2 regions of the Faecalibacterium sp. AF10-46 genome follow, and region 2 is predicted to be linked to the other one. Evidence: a T-box and tRNA genes for the amino acid it is inferred to sense, from the RefSeq annotation. Region 2 holds a T-box; the other holds one or more tRNA genes.
What was found. The T-box of region 2 lies ahead of metG (methionine--tRNA ligase). A T-box ahead of a tRNA ligase gene usually reads a tRNA of that ligase, here a tRNA-Met.
Positions count from the first base shown of each region.

Region 1: it encodes a tRNA-Met, which carries the amino acid that the T-box ahead of metG (methionine--tRNA ligase) is inferred to sense. The anticodon was not compared.

Region 1 covers NZ_QVGY01000010.1:80,964-87,304, reverse strand. The annotation lists gene DWV57_RS11030 (ABC transporter ATP-binding protein) at 1-459, opposite strand, end outside; gene DWV57_RS11025 (branched-chain amino acid ABC transporter permease) at 462-1,517, opposite strand; gene DWV57_RS11020 (branched-chain amino acid ABC transporter permease) at 1,519-2,382, opposite strand; tRNA gene DWV57_RS11015 (tRNA-Glu) at 3,579-3,650, opposite strand; tRNA gene DWV57_RS11010 (tRNA-Met) at 3,743-3,819, opposite strand; gene serS (serine--tRNA ligase) at 4,023-5,354, opposite strand; gene DWV57_RS11000 (ParB/RepB/Spo0J family partition protein) at 5,441-6,310, opposite strand; gene DWV57_RS10995 (ParA family protein) at 6,329-6,341, opposite strand, start outside.
Region 2 covers NZ_QVGY01000012.1:37,608-43,948, forward strand. The annotation lists gene DWV57_RS12080 (ATP synthase F0 subunit B) at 1-145, opposite strand, end outside; gene atpE (ATP synthase F0 subunit C) at 161-388, opposite strand; gene DWV57_RS12090 (F0F1 ATP synthase subunit A) at 432-1,118, opposite strand; gene DWV57_RS12100 (hypothetical protein) at 2,662-2,985, shown strand; gene DWV57_RS12105 (SdpI family protein) at 3,005-3,310, shown strand; gene DWV57_RS12110 (hypothetical protein) at 3,320-3,538, shown strand; gene DWV57_RS12115 (Dabb family protein) at 3,613-3,915, shown strand; T-box leader at 3,961-4,202, shown strand; gene metG (methionine--tRNA ligase) at 4,272-6,269, shown strand; gene DWV57_RS12130 (DMT family transporter) at 6,276-6,341, shown strand, end outside.

The DNA.
Region 1 (6,341 bases), on a different contig from region 2:
CATCTCCAGACGCTTCTGGTCCGGCGTGCCCATGTCCTTGGAGATCACATGACGCTTTTCGTATAGGCCGGTGAAGTGCAGCACCTCCATGGCGCGCTCCTTGGCCTCTTTTTCGCTCTTTGCACCGGCGTGGCCGAAGTAGGCGGCGGCTGTGACGTTATCCAGAACGCTCAGGTTCTTCAGAGGTTTCATGATCTGGAAGGTGCGGGCGATCTTCATGTTGGTGTACTCATACGCCTTTTTGTTGGTGATGTCCTCACCATTGTAGAAGATCTTGCCTTCGGTGGGCGGGTAGTAGCCGCAGATCATGTTGAAGGTGGTGGATTTACCAGCACCGTTGGGGCCGATCATGCCGGTGATGGAGCCTTTCTCCACCGAGAAAGAAACATCATGCACGGCGGTCAGACCCTTGAACCGCTTGGTCAGGCCCTGGACTTCAATAATAGGCTTTTCTGCCATGATTACTTCCCTCCCTTGTCTGCCATCAGCTCATACTCTTCCAGCACGTCCAGAGACGGCTTTTTGAGGATCTTTTCATCGATGAAGGTCTTGACCTTCGAGTTCATGTACCAGCCCAGAATACCGGACGGACGGAAGCGGATGACCACGATCAGCACGATGGCGTACATCAGCATGTTGATTCCGGGCAGGATGGCGGCAAAGTTTGCACGCAGCAGTTCGCTCAGCGGGATCATGATGAGGCCGCCGATCAGCGGGCCTTCGATGTAGGCAGCGCCGCCCACGACTGCGGGCAGCACGATCTCAGTGGACTTGGACTGAATCATAACATCGGGGTCGATGTAGCGGATGTAGCTGACATAGAAGAAGCCGACCAGCCCGGCAATGATAGCCGAAATGACAACGGCAATGACCTTGTACTTGGTGGGGTTGATGCCGATAGCGGCGGCTGCGTCCTCATCCTCGCGGATGGTGCGCAGCGCAAAGCCCAGCTTGGAGCGGCCGATCTTCTTCATGATGAGATAAACGCCCACCATCATGATGAAGCCGATGTAGTAATACGGCACCTTGCTGGTAAAGCGGAACTGCGCAAAGGAGTCCTTGCCGAAGGGCAGGCCCACACCGGATGCGCGGCCGAAGAACTCCGAGTTGATGATGAACTGACGGATGGACTCGGCAAACGCGATGGACACCAGCGTGAAGTAGGGGCCGCGCAGGATCAGGCTTGGGAAGAAGATGACACCGGCCACAACGCCCACAACGAGCATATCCAGCACAGCGGCCACCCAGGGGTTCATGCCCGTCTTTGTGACCACCAGACAGCACACATAGGCACCCAGACCCATGTAAGCGGCCAGACCCAGCGAGTTCTGGCCGGTGATGCCGCCCAGAATGTTCCATGCCATGGACAGGGTGGACATATAGAAGGTAAGAACGAAAATGTTGATGATGTAGGGTTTATCCACGACCAGCGGGATCGCTGCGAAGATGGCGATGATGATAGCCAGAACGATCGCCAGATTGCGGTGATAGGTTTTAACTGCTTTTCTGGTATCCATCTTATCGCCTCCTCAGAATCATGACCTGACGCACGACCAGAATGATGATGAAGGTGACGAACACGATCATATCACTGTAGGACGGGCTGATGAACAATGCGCTCATCTGCTCCAGCAGGCCCAGGAAAATACCGGCGAAGAATGCGCCGGGGATGGAGCCCAGACCGCCCACGACCACGACGATCAGTGCGCGGAAGCCGAAGCTTGCGCCTGCGGTGGGATAGATGGTGTAGAACTGGGTCAGCAGAGAGCCGGCGATACCGGCCAGAGCCACGCCCAGACCATAGGTCAGGATGTAAATTTTCTTGACGTTGATGCCCACGACCTCAGCACCAATGGGGTTCTGGGATACGGCGCGGATCTGCTTGCCGGTGGTGGAATACTTGAGGAAGGCAAACAGCGCAATCGCGACCACGATCAGGATCAGGAAGCTGACCAGACGCGGCAGCGCGATCGTGACCGGACCCAGCGGAATGTAGGTCTGGGAATAAGGGGTAATGATCTTATAATAGGTGGAACCAAAGATGACCAGAGCGCCGTTGGTGAGCAGCAGGCCCAGACCGACGGTGAGGAACAGCAGGTTCGTAAAGCTCTTGGTCTTGAGCGAAGGGGTGATCAGAGTGGACTGGATCAGCGCACCCAGACCGAACATGAGCACTGCAACGATGGGAAGGGCTACATAGGGGTCCACCCCAAAGTAGGTATACAGAACATAGGTGATGTACATGCCCACCATCAACATTTCGCCGTGGCAGAAGTTGACGATGTTCATAACACCGAAAATGATGTTCTGGCCCATTCCCATCAGGGAGTAGAAACCGCCCAGCAGGATCCCGTTTACCAGTGCTTGCAAAAAGACTTCCATTGACATCCTCCCGTTCTAAGCATCAGGCGATGGGAACAGATGATGCAAAAACTGCACGCTGCATCCGCCACCAGCCCGTACTCGTGATTGAAAACCGCCCTTATGGACTCCATTTCCTCCCTTCTGCTCGTACAATTGATATATCATCTGTATTGTAACGTAAGTGCAGCCTGTATACAAGATATTATTTCTACCAAACTTTGTCATGAATTTATATGGAAAGTGCCAGAACATCCCGGATTTTTTGGCATGCAAGTCAATTTTCGCGGTTAAAAATAGAGGATTGATGTCTCAATGACATAATTTTGTTACTATTTCAGGTCGAAAATCTGCGAAAAAAATGTAGAAAGACCCGGCAGAAGAGCACTTGAACGTGTTCCTCTGCCGGGTCTTTTATCCGTGATCTGGTATGTAGTATTCAAGACGAAGGCGCACCGCCGCCCTGTCCCGGGTTGTGGTTCCCAGCGTATGCTTCACGCCTTGGAGCGGCGTTCGCATCCCGCTGACCACGGCCCCAGCTTCGCTTCCCTGTACTCCCCTTTTTGTCGCTATGCGACATCTTCCCCCGACCGGGGGAAGTCTTTGCTCGCTGGCGGCGGTCAGCTCAGCTGCAATTCCCGTGCGGGTCAAATTAAAAACGCCCTTGCGCAATGCAGCGGTAGCAACCACATTAGACATTCCTACAGGACGGGACCTGCAACAACGACGACCGCGGCCAGTGGCCGATGCAGGGAGGAGTTGTTGGGGCAGCGGCCAGCAAGACGCAAGTGCCGCCCAAGGCACGCGCGGATGCTGGGAGCCGCAACCCGGGGCACTAAAAAAGAGCCCACTGGGCTCTTTTTTGCCGCCTGCGGGCGGCCGTGTTCCTTCGATTCCTCGTACGGGTCAAAACGGCAGCAACCACGGTAGACATTCCTGGCCGTTGGGACCCGCGGGCTAACCAAAGCCCCACTGGGGCTTTGGTTGCGGTGCTGCGCACCGCCGCCCTGTTCGATTCCCGTACGGGTCAAATTAAAAATCCCCCGAGCGAATGCAGCGGCAGCTACCACGGTAGACATTCCTACAGGATGGGACCCGAACACTAAAAAAGAGCCCACTGGGCTCTTTTTTGCCGCCTGCGGGCGGCCGTGTTCCTTCGATTCCTCGTACGGGTTGCATGAAAAAATCCCTGATCCTAAGATCAGGGATTTTATTCATGACCCGTACGGGAATCGAACCCATGTTACAGCCGTGAAAGGGCCGTGTCTTAACCGCTTGACCAACGGGCCTTAGAAATACAGAGCTTCGCTAAAACCTCCGACTTCCATCGTCCACTACTGCAGACGACCGTCCCCCTAACCTTAGCGAAACTCTGTAAAAGTGGTAGCGGTAACTGGATTTGAACCGGTGACACTTCGGGTATGAACCGAATGCTCTAGCCAACTGAGCTATACCGCCACATATTGTTTGTGCACTCGAACAGTGCTCTATTATTATACCCACAGATACCCCTTTTGTCAACACATATTTTTAAAAAAATCATATTTTTTCGTGTCGTCCAAAATACAAACGAAGATACGCAAAAATCCCGCTTTCCATTGAATAGAAAGCGGGATTTTTCAACCATTTATCCGAGCCTTGTGGAAAAGCCGGTCAATTCTTCAACCCTTCTTATGGGTGGGAACCATGACCTTCAGGCCGCCCATATACGGCTGCAGCACTTCGGGGATGGTCACGGTGCCGTCGGCCTGCAGATGGTTCTCCAGGAAGGCGATCAGCATACGCGGAGGTGCCACGCAGGTGTTGTTCAGGGTGTGGGCCAGATAGGTCTTGCCGTCCTTGCCCTTCACGCGGATGTGCAGGCGGCGTGCCTGTGCATCGCCCAGGTTGGAGCAGGAGCAGACCTCGAAGTACTTCTGCTGGCGGGGGCTCCATGCTTCGATATCGCAGCTCTTCACCTTCAGGTCGGCCAGGTCGCCGGAGCAGCAGTTCAGCTGACGCACCGGGATCTCCATGCTGCGGAACAGCTCCACAGAATTCTTCCACAGCTTCTCGTACCAGTCAGCGCTCTCGTCGGGGCGGCAGACCACGATCATTTCCTGCTTCTCGAACTGATGGATGCGGTAAATGCCGCGCTCCTCGATGCCGTGAGCGCCCTTTTCCTTGCGGAAGCAGGGGCTGTAGGAGGTCAGGGTCAGGGGCAGAGTGGCCTCGTCCAGAGTCTGGTCGATGAAGCGGCCGATCATGGTGTGCTCGCTGGTACCGATCAGGTACAGGTCCTCACCCTCGATCTTATACATCATGGCATCCATTTCCGGGAAGGACATGACACCCTGCACCACGTTGCCGTGCATCATGAAGGGAGGGATCACATAGGTGAAGCCCTTGTTGATCATAAAGTCGCGGGCATAGGCCAGCACAGCCTCGTGCAGGCGGGCGATGTTGCCCAGCAGATAGTAGAAACCGTTGCCGGCCACGCGGCCTGCAGCGTCCATATCGATGCCGTCGAAGCTCTCCATGATCTCGGTGTGGTACGGAATGGGGAAATCGGGCACCACAGGCTCACCAAAGCGCTGTGCTTCCACGTTGTAGGTATCATCCGGGCCGATGGGCACGCTGGGATCGATCATCTGCGGAATGGTGTACATGATCTCCTGAATGCGTGCGGACAGGGTCTCTTCTTCCTTTTCCAGCTCAGCCATCTTGTCGGCATCGGCCTTGACGGCGGCATTGTTGGCATCGATCTGAGCCTGCAGTTCGGCCTTCTGTGCCTCATCGGTGCACTTCTTCAGCTGGCCGAACAGGGGGCCGTTGGCCTTGCTCAGCTTGTTGCGGGCAGCCTTGAGGGCTTCCACTTCCTTCAGGCATGCGCGGTACTTGGCATCCTTCTCGATGACCTCGTCCACCAGCGGGAGCTTTGCATCCTGAAACTTCTTCTTGATGTTTTCCTTGACAGCGTCCGGGTTTTCACGGACAAATTTGATATCAAGCATGATTGACTCTCCTTGCTCTATTTCGGTTCGCACAGAAGATCCCCTCCCCTGTGCCGTTCAAAGACGGTCGCCCGCCTTGGATCGCTTTATTCTTCGTTCTGGTACTGTCCCAGCAGGTTGGCAAAGGCCCGCAGCTGCTCGTCTGAATAGAAATGCACGGTCAGCCTGCCCTTGCCGTCGTGGTAGGCCACGTTCACCTCGCTGCCCAGCACCTGCTTGAGGCTTTCTTCCACCTCCACCGGCAGAGTGCCCCGCGGCTTGGGTTCTCTGGGCTCCTTTGCGGGCTTTGCCAGCTTTTTGCACAGCGCCTCGGCCTGACGCACGTTCAGCTGGTTGTCTGCAATGATCTGCGCCGCCTGCTCCTGCAGCTCCGGCGTGGGCAGGCTCAGGATCACCTTTGCGTGGCCGATGTTGATAAAGCCGCTTTTCAGCAGTTCCAGCACGTTTTCCGGCAGGTTCAGCAGGCGCAGGCTGTTGGCCAGTGCGCTGCGGCTCTTGCCCAACTTCTGTGCCGCCTGCTCCTGCGTCAGGCCGCAGCGGGTCATCAGCTCCCGGATGCCGGTTGCTTCTTCCACCGGGTCCAGATCCTCGCGCTGCAGGTTTTCCACCAGAGCCAGCTCCATGGCCTGCTCGTCGCTGACTTCCTTAATGACCACCGGCACATCGTTCAGCCCTGCCATGCGGCAGGCACGCCAGCGGCGCTCACCCGCCACGATGCTGTAGCCGCCGCGCGGGCGCGGACGCACCGCGATGGGCTGCAGCAGACCATGCTCTGCAATGCTGGCCGCCAGCTCGCCCAGCGCCTGTTCGTCAAAGGTCTTGCGCGGCTGTTCCGGGTCCGGTTCGATCTCACGCAGGGGCAAGGTGTCTACCTTTGCACCGGACTCAAAAACCGGGGCGGCATCTTCAAACAGACTGTCCAGCCCGCGGCCAAGTCCTCCTTTTCCTCTTGCCATTCATGTTCCCCCTGAGGTTTAATCTTCCAGA
Region 2 (6,341 bases):
GCGCATCAGCCATGCTTGCATCCACCATCTGCTGGCGCTTTGCGATCACATCCTGAACAGGCTTGAACAGGAACTTACGCAGCAGCGCATACATGATGAGGACGTTCACAACGGTCCACAGCAGGTTCATATCCAACTTCAGCATTCGTACGCGCCTCCGTTACTGACCCAGGAACAGGATGATCAGCAGTGCAACGACGAAGCCGAAAATTGCAGTACCTTCTGCCAGAGCAGCGCCCAGCAGCAGGTTCGTCTGGATCTTGCTGGAAGCTTCCGGCTGACGGCTGATAGCCTCAGCTGCCTTGCCAGTTGCAATACCAATACCAATACCACCGCCAATGCCGGTCAGCGCTGCAATGCCAGCGCCCAGAGCAACCAATCCGCTCATAGTTAAATCTCCTTTTTCATTTGAAATAAGTAAAAGTTTTGGTTTATTCCTCTTCATCGCCGATGGTCTCTTTCATGAACAGCGAAGTCAGGAACACGAACACGTAGGTCTGAATCAGACCATCGAACAGGTCAAAGTACAGGCTGAACACCGCCGGGACGAACACAGGCACCACGAGCTTGATCAGCTCCATGATAACAAATGCGCCCAGCACATTGCCGAACAGTCGCATGCACAGGCTGGTGGGGCGGATGGCGATCTCGAGGATGTTCATGGGGGTCATGACCGGGGTGGGAGCGGCAAGGCTCTTGAGAAAGCCAACGCCGCCGCGTGCACGGATGCCGGCACCCTCGATCAGCACAATGCTCATCAGCGCCAGCGCTGCGGTCACGTCCAGATCCTTCGTGGGGGGCTTGACACCGAACACACCGATCAGGTTCGAGAAGGCGATGTAGATGGCTACGGTCACCAGATACGGCACATAGCACTTATTTTTTTCGCCCAGCAGACCTACAAAGAAATCGTTGCCTGCGGTGTAGGCCATTTCCAGCACAGCCTGACGCTTGCTAATATGGTCCACCTTCAGGTTCCGGGTAAGCAGGATCGAGCCGATGACGACGATCAGCATGATCACCCAACTGATGACCACGGATTCCGGGATCTGCATCGGGCCGACCTTGACGTACTCGACAGTCAGTTCTTCCATCAGGGCTTTGGTCAGATTGCTCAATTTATTTTTCCTCCTTCCTGAAGAATGGGATTTTGGGGGCAAGGTGCCATGCCGGTGTGCGGCACAGCGTCCTTCTTATCGCTCGAAGAAAGGCGCAGCTTTGTGAAAAAAGTAAGGAAGGTGTTCGGCTCTGTCCGGTCACACCCTCCCTCCTGCACGGGTCACTTCGTCTTTTTTCGTTGTGTATGATAGTACGATTGACGAAAATTGGCAAGTGGCTTTGTGCACATTCTACATTTTAGGTGATTCTACTGCATTGATATATTAAAAAAGTTGTGCATCTTGTCCAACAAAGCACTCTTCGCATGTACTTTTTCCACAAATTTCTTAGCCAATTCTTAGGTTTCAATGGCTTTTTCAGGGCATTCCGGGAAATATTTCCATCAAAAATGCCCCATTGTACATACTTTATATGCCCGATATATAAAATTCGTATAGGTGTCTCGTCTGGGATTACACCCGCTCTTATACATATTTATTATAACTGCATATCTAAAATCTGTCAGTCCTCCTGTTTTGCGCCGCGGCGGAACACCAGCCGGAAGATGGCACGGGCAAGCGGCCCGCAGTACAGCATCTGCTTTTCGTCGTGACTTCCTCGGCAGCCCTCCCTGCAGGGCACAGAGTTCCTCTCCAAAGGGTCTGATTGCCCGGACACACCGCGCAGAAAGCAGCATTTTGCACGTTCTATCTGCTATTTTTCAAGAACTGCACAATTATATGTTTCTATCCTTGTGCACTCTGCGAATAGACAAATCGATCAGAAATATGTATAATAAAGCCAGAAACCAGAGAAGTACAGCAGAAGCTCAAGAGAGAGCTAATCCCGCTGACTTGAAGCAGAAAGGAGCGAGACCGATGGTCGATATGGAACCCGCACAGTTTGGACAGGCTGTCGGGATTCGCTGAGAAGCAAAATAGAGGCTCACCACAGACGGGATGTTTCCCCCGTATAAAAACACAACAAAAATGAGCCAGTCTTGAGCATCAAAAATGCGATTACACGACAACCTGTCGATAAACTTAACCCCCAGCGATTCAAATAGATCCGCCGGAGATGATTCCTATGAAGGTATCTTTTGTACGGAGAACATTATTTGAATAGCAAAAAAGGAGTTCTACCAATGTACTAAGTAGTTTGCCCCTAGCGAATCTAACTCGAAAGAATGTGGTAATATGAAATTCATCTTCCGAATCTCGGTGCCGCACTCCATCAGTTAAGAGAAGGGTCAATCCAATGTACTAAGTAAATTCGTCCCCTTGAAATAGATTCTCAGTTTCCAGTAGTTTCTAAGGAGAGTCACCCTATGAAACGTTTACTCCGAAAATGAGGAACCCCAAGGAGAAGAGGCTTATGACTCCGAAGAAGTAAGTATCCAGCCGGACGAGGGCTTGCAACCGCCTCGTCCGGCTGGTTTTATTTTGTACTTTTTCAACCAGCAGTTGATGCCCGATTTGTGCAAATTTTACGCTGCGCGGTTGAATACCGTCCTTGTGTTTCCACCCCCCCTATGGTATAATGGTGAAAAAGGAGGTGCATTTTATGCAGATTGTATTTACGTTTGATCGGCTGAACCTGATGCATCTTGTTTTGGGCATCTTTGCATTCTGGATGGGCCTGCGGGACCTGCTGGGCAAAGACCCGCTCATCCATACCTTTTTCAACCAGTACGACCGCGATCCGGAATACCGTGCTATGTGGCAGAAGAAAAACGGCGTCCTTTTCATGTGCAATGCTGTGATTTTCTTCACTCTTCTCCTGTTGGACCCGGCCACTCTGCTTCACCGTGTCCTCAGCATCATCTGGATTGTGGCAGATCTGATCTATCTTGTCGCCTACGAAAGCTGGAACCATAGTGCGGATTGACAGCCGGAAAGGGGCCACCATGAATTTGAATCTTTCGGACTGGGATTGGCTGAACGCCGCGCTGGGTGTGCTGTTTTTATACCGCGGCATCCGGGACCTGTACAATGGCACCGGCACCGGCTGGAGCAGCGAGGACGAAAAGCAGCACTTCCACAGATCCTTCGGCATCCTGTCGATCCTTTGCGGTGCACTCTATCTGGTCAACATTTTTCTGCCCAAGGTGAAGCCGCTGAATTCCATTTTGATGGTGGCGGCGCTCGTGTTCAGTGTTGTTCTGCTGATCTCGCATCTGTGCTATCTCTTGAGCAAGGACGACAAAAAGTGAGGGGGTTCCATGGAAGTTATCTTTTCGATTTTAGTCGCACTTTTCGGCATCGGCTTCGGCATTTTTATGGCACTGCAGCCGGAGGATGCCATTGCCCTGCATGACCGTGGGCGGTATACGCAGACCGAACCAACAGAAAAATACATCAAGCTCACCCGGCTGGAAGGCATTGGGCTTTCGGTGCTCTGTGCCGTACTTCTGGTGGTGCTGCTGTTCGCACCCCAATAATACTTTGCAGCTTTCCTCTTGCGTTCGTTTTCTCATCCTGCTACAATGAGAAAAAACGCAGGAGGTATTTTATTATGGTCAAGCATGTGATCCTTTGGCAGCTGAAGGACGAACTGTCCGATGCCGAAAAAGCCGCCGTCAAGGCAGGCATCAAAGAGGGGCTGGAAAGTCTGGCCGGCAAGATCCCCGGCCTTGTGGAAGTGCATGTCAACATCAACGGTCTCCCCTCTTCCACCGCCGACCTGATGCTGGACACCACCTTTGAAAGCGCCGAGGCCCTCAAGGGCTACTCCGTCCATCCCGCCCATGTGGCTGTGGCCGACGGCAAGGTGCGGCCCTACACCAAGGCACGGTTCTGTCTGGATTACGAGATTTAATGTTGACAAACCCACCGTTTTTGCGTATTATAGACATAACAGTGTAAATTGGCTGTGAAGAGAAGAGTACGCACCGTCTGCGCCTGACAGAAAGCCCGAAGGATGGAACCGGGCAGGCCGCGCGATGCCGAAGATGGTCTCGGAGCTGCGCAGGTGAAAATTGAGCCTGCGACGGGTGCGCCCGTTACCGCGCTGCGCCGTGCTTTTTGGCCCGGCAAAAGGCTGCGCCCGCAAGGGTGCGGCGAAGCAAGGTGGTACCACGAAAGTTTCAGGCTCTCGTCCTTGTCCGGCTCAGTCCGGCAGGATGAGGGCTTTTTTCGTCCCCCGCCAAATCAGGAAAGGAAGAGTATCAACCTATGAGTGAGCACAAGACATTCTACATCACCACTCCCATCTACTACCCCAGCGACAAGCTGCACATCGGCCACAGCTATACCACTGTCGCCTGCGACGCACTGGCACGCTTCAAGCGGATGCAGGGCTATGACGTCATGTTCCTGACCGGCACCGACGAGCACGGCCAGAAAATTCAGGACAAGGCTGCCGATGCCGGTGTGACCCCCAAGGAGTATGTGGACAAGATCGTAGCCACCGTCAAGGATCTGTGGAAGCTGCTGGACGTCAGCTACGACCGCTTCATCCGCACCACCGACGACTACCACATGGAGTCCTGCCAGAAAATTTTCACCAAGCTGTATGAGCAGGGCGACATCTACAAGGGCGAGTACATCGGCCACTACTGCAAGCCCTGCGAGAGCTTCTGGACCGACAGCCAGCTGGTGGACGGCAAGTGCCCCGATTGCGGCCGCGAAGTGTACGACGCACACGAGGAAGCCTACTTCTTCAAGACCAGCAAGTATGCCGACCGCCTGCTGAAGCTCTACGAGGAGAACCCCCAGTTCATCCAGCCTGAGAGCCGCAAGAACGAGATGATCGCCTTCATCAAGCAGGGCCTGCAGGACACCTGCGTGTCCCGCACCTCCGTGAAGTGGGGCATCCCCGTGCCCTTCGACCCCAAGCACACCATGTATGTGTGGGTGGACGCCCTGAGCAACTATATCTCCGCGCTGGGCTACGGTAACGAAAAATATCACGACTACGACAAGTTCTGGCCTGCCGACCTTCACATGGTGGGCAAGGAGATCCTGCGTTTCCACACCATTCTGTGGCCCGCCATGCTGATGGCTCTGGATCTGCCCCTGCCCAAACGGGTGTTCGGCCACGGCTGGCTGCTGATGAACGGCGGCAAGATGTCCAAGTCCGTGGGCAACGTGGTGGACCCTGTGATCCTGTGCGACCGCTACGGCGTGGATGCCATCCGCTACTTCCTGCTGCGTGAGATTCCCTTCGGCAACGATGGCATGTTCACCAACGAAGCCCTGATCACCCGCATCAACAGCGATCTGGCGAACGATTTGGGCAACCTGCTCAGCCGCACGGTCGCCATGTGCGAGAAGTACTTCGGCGGCACCGTGCACAATGTGGCCGGTACCGAGGCCATTGACACCGAGCTGGAGACCATGGTCAACGAGCTGACCGCCAAGGTCACGGCCGACATGGACAGCCTGACCATCCCGCAGGCCCTGATGGAGATCTTTGCGGTCATCCAGCGCGCCAACAAGTACATCGACGAGACCGCACCCTGGGCGCTGGCCAAGGACGAGGCCAACAAGGCCCGTCTGGAGAGCGTGCTGTACCACCTGTGCGAGGCACTGCGCGTGTGCGGCATCCTGCTGAACGCATACCTGCCCACCACCGCACCCAAGATGATGGAACAGCTGGGTCTGGACGCATCTGCTCTGGACCTGACCAAGACCACCTACGGCGCACAGGAGACCTACACCGTGCACAAGGGCGAGGCACTGTTCCCCCGCATCGATGTGGCAAAGGAAATTGCCCACCTGAAGGAAGAGGACGAGAAACGCAAGGCCGCTGCCGAAGCTGCCAACAAGGCCAAGGCCGAAGCAGAGAAGAAGGCTGCCGCCCCCGCCGAGGAGAGCACCGTGGACTTTACCCACGAGGAAGAGATCGACTTTGACACCTTCTGCAAGGTGGAGCTGCGCGTGGCCGAGGTGCGCGCCTGCGAGAACCTGAAGGAGAGCAAGAAGCTGCTGCACCTGACCGTGTTCGACGGCGAGCGGGAGCGCTGCATCCTTTCCGGCATTGCAAAGTGGTTCAAGCCGGAAGACCTGATCGGTAAGAAGATCGGCATTGTGTGCAATCTGGCTCCCCGCCCGATGATGAAGGGCAAGTACGTCAGCGAGGGCATGATCTTTGCTGCTGATACCGCCGACGGCGGCTGCTCCATCGCTTTCTACGGCGACGACACCCCCGTAGGCAGCCGCATCCACTGAGCCGCCATGCAGGAAAACAAAACGCTTTCCCACGCGGAATGGCTGGATAAAATTTTCGGCACGCCGGTGTTT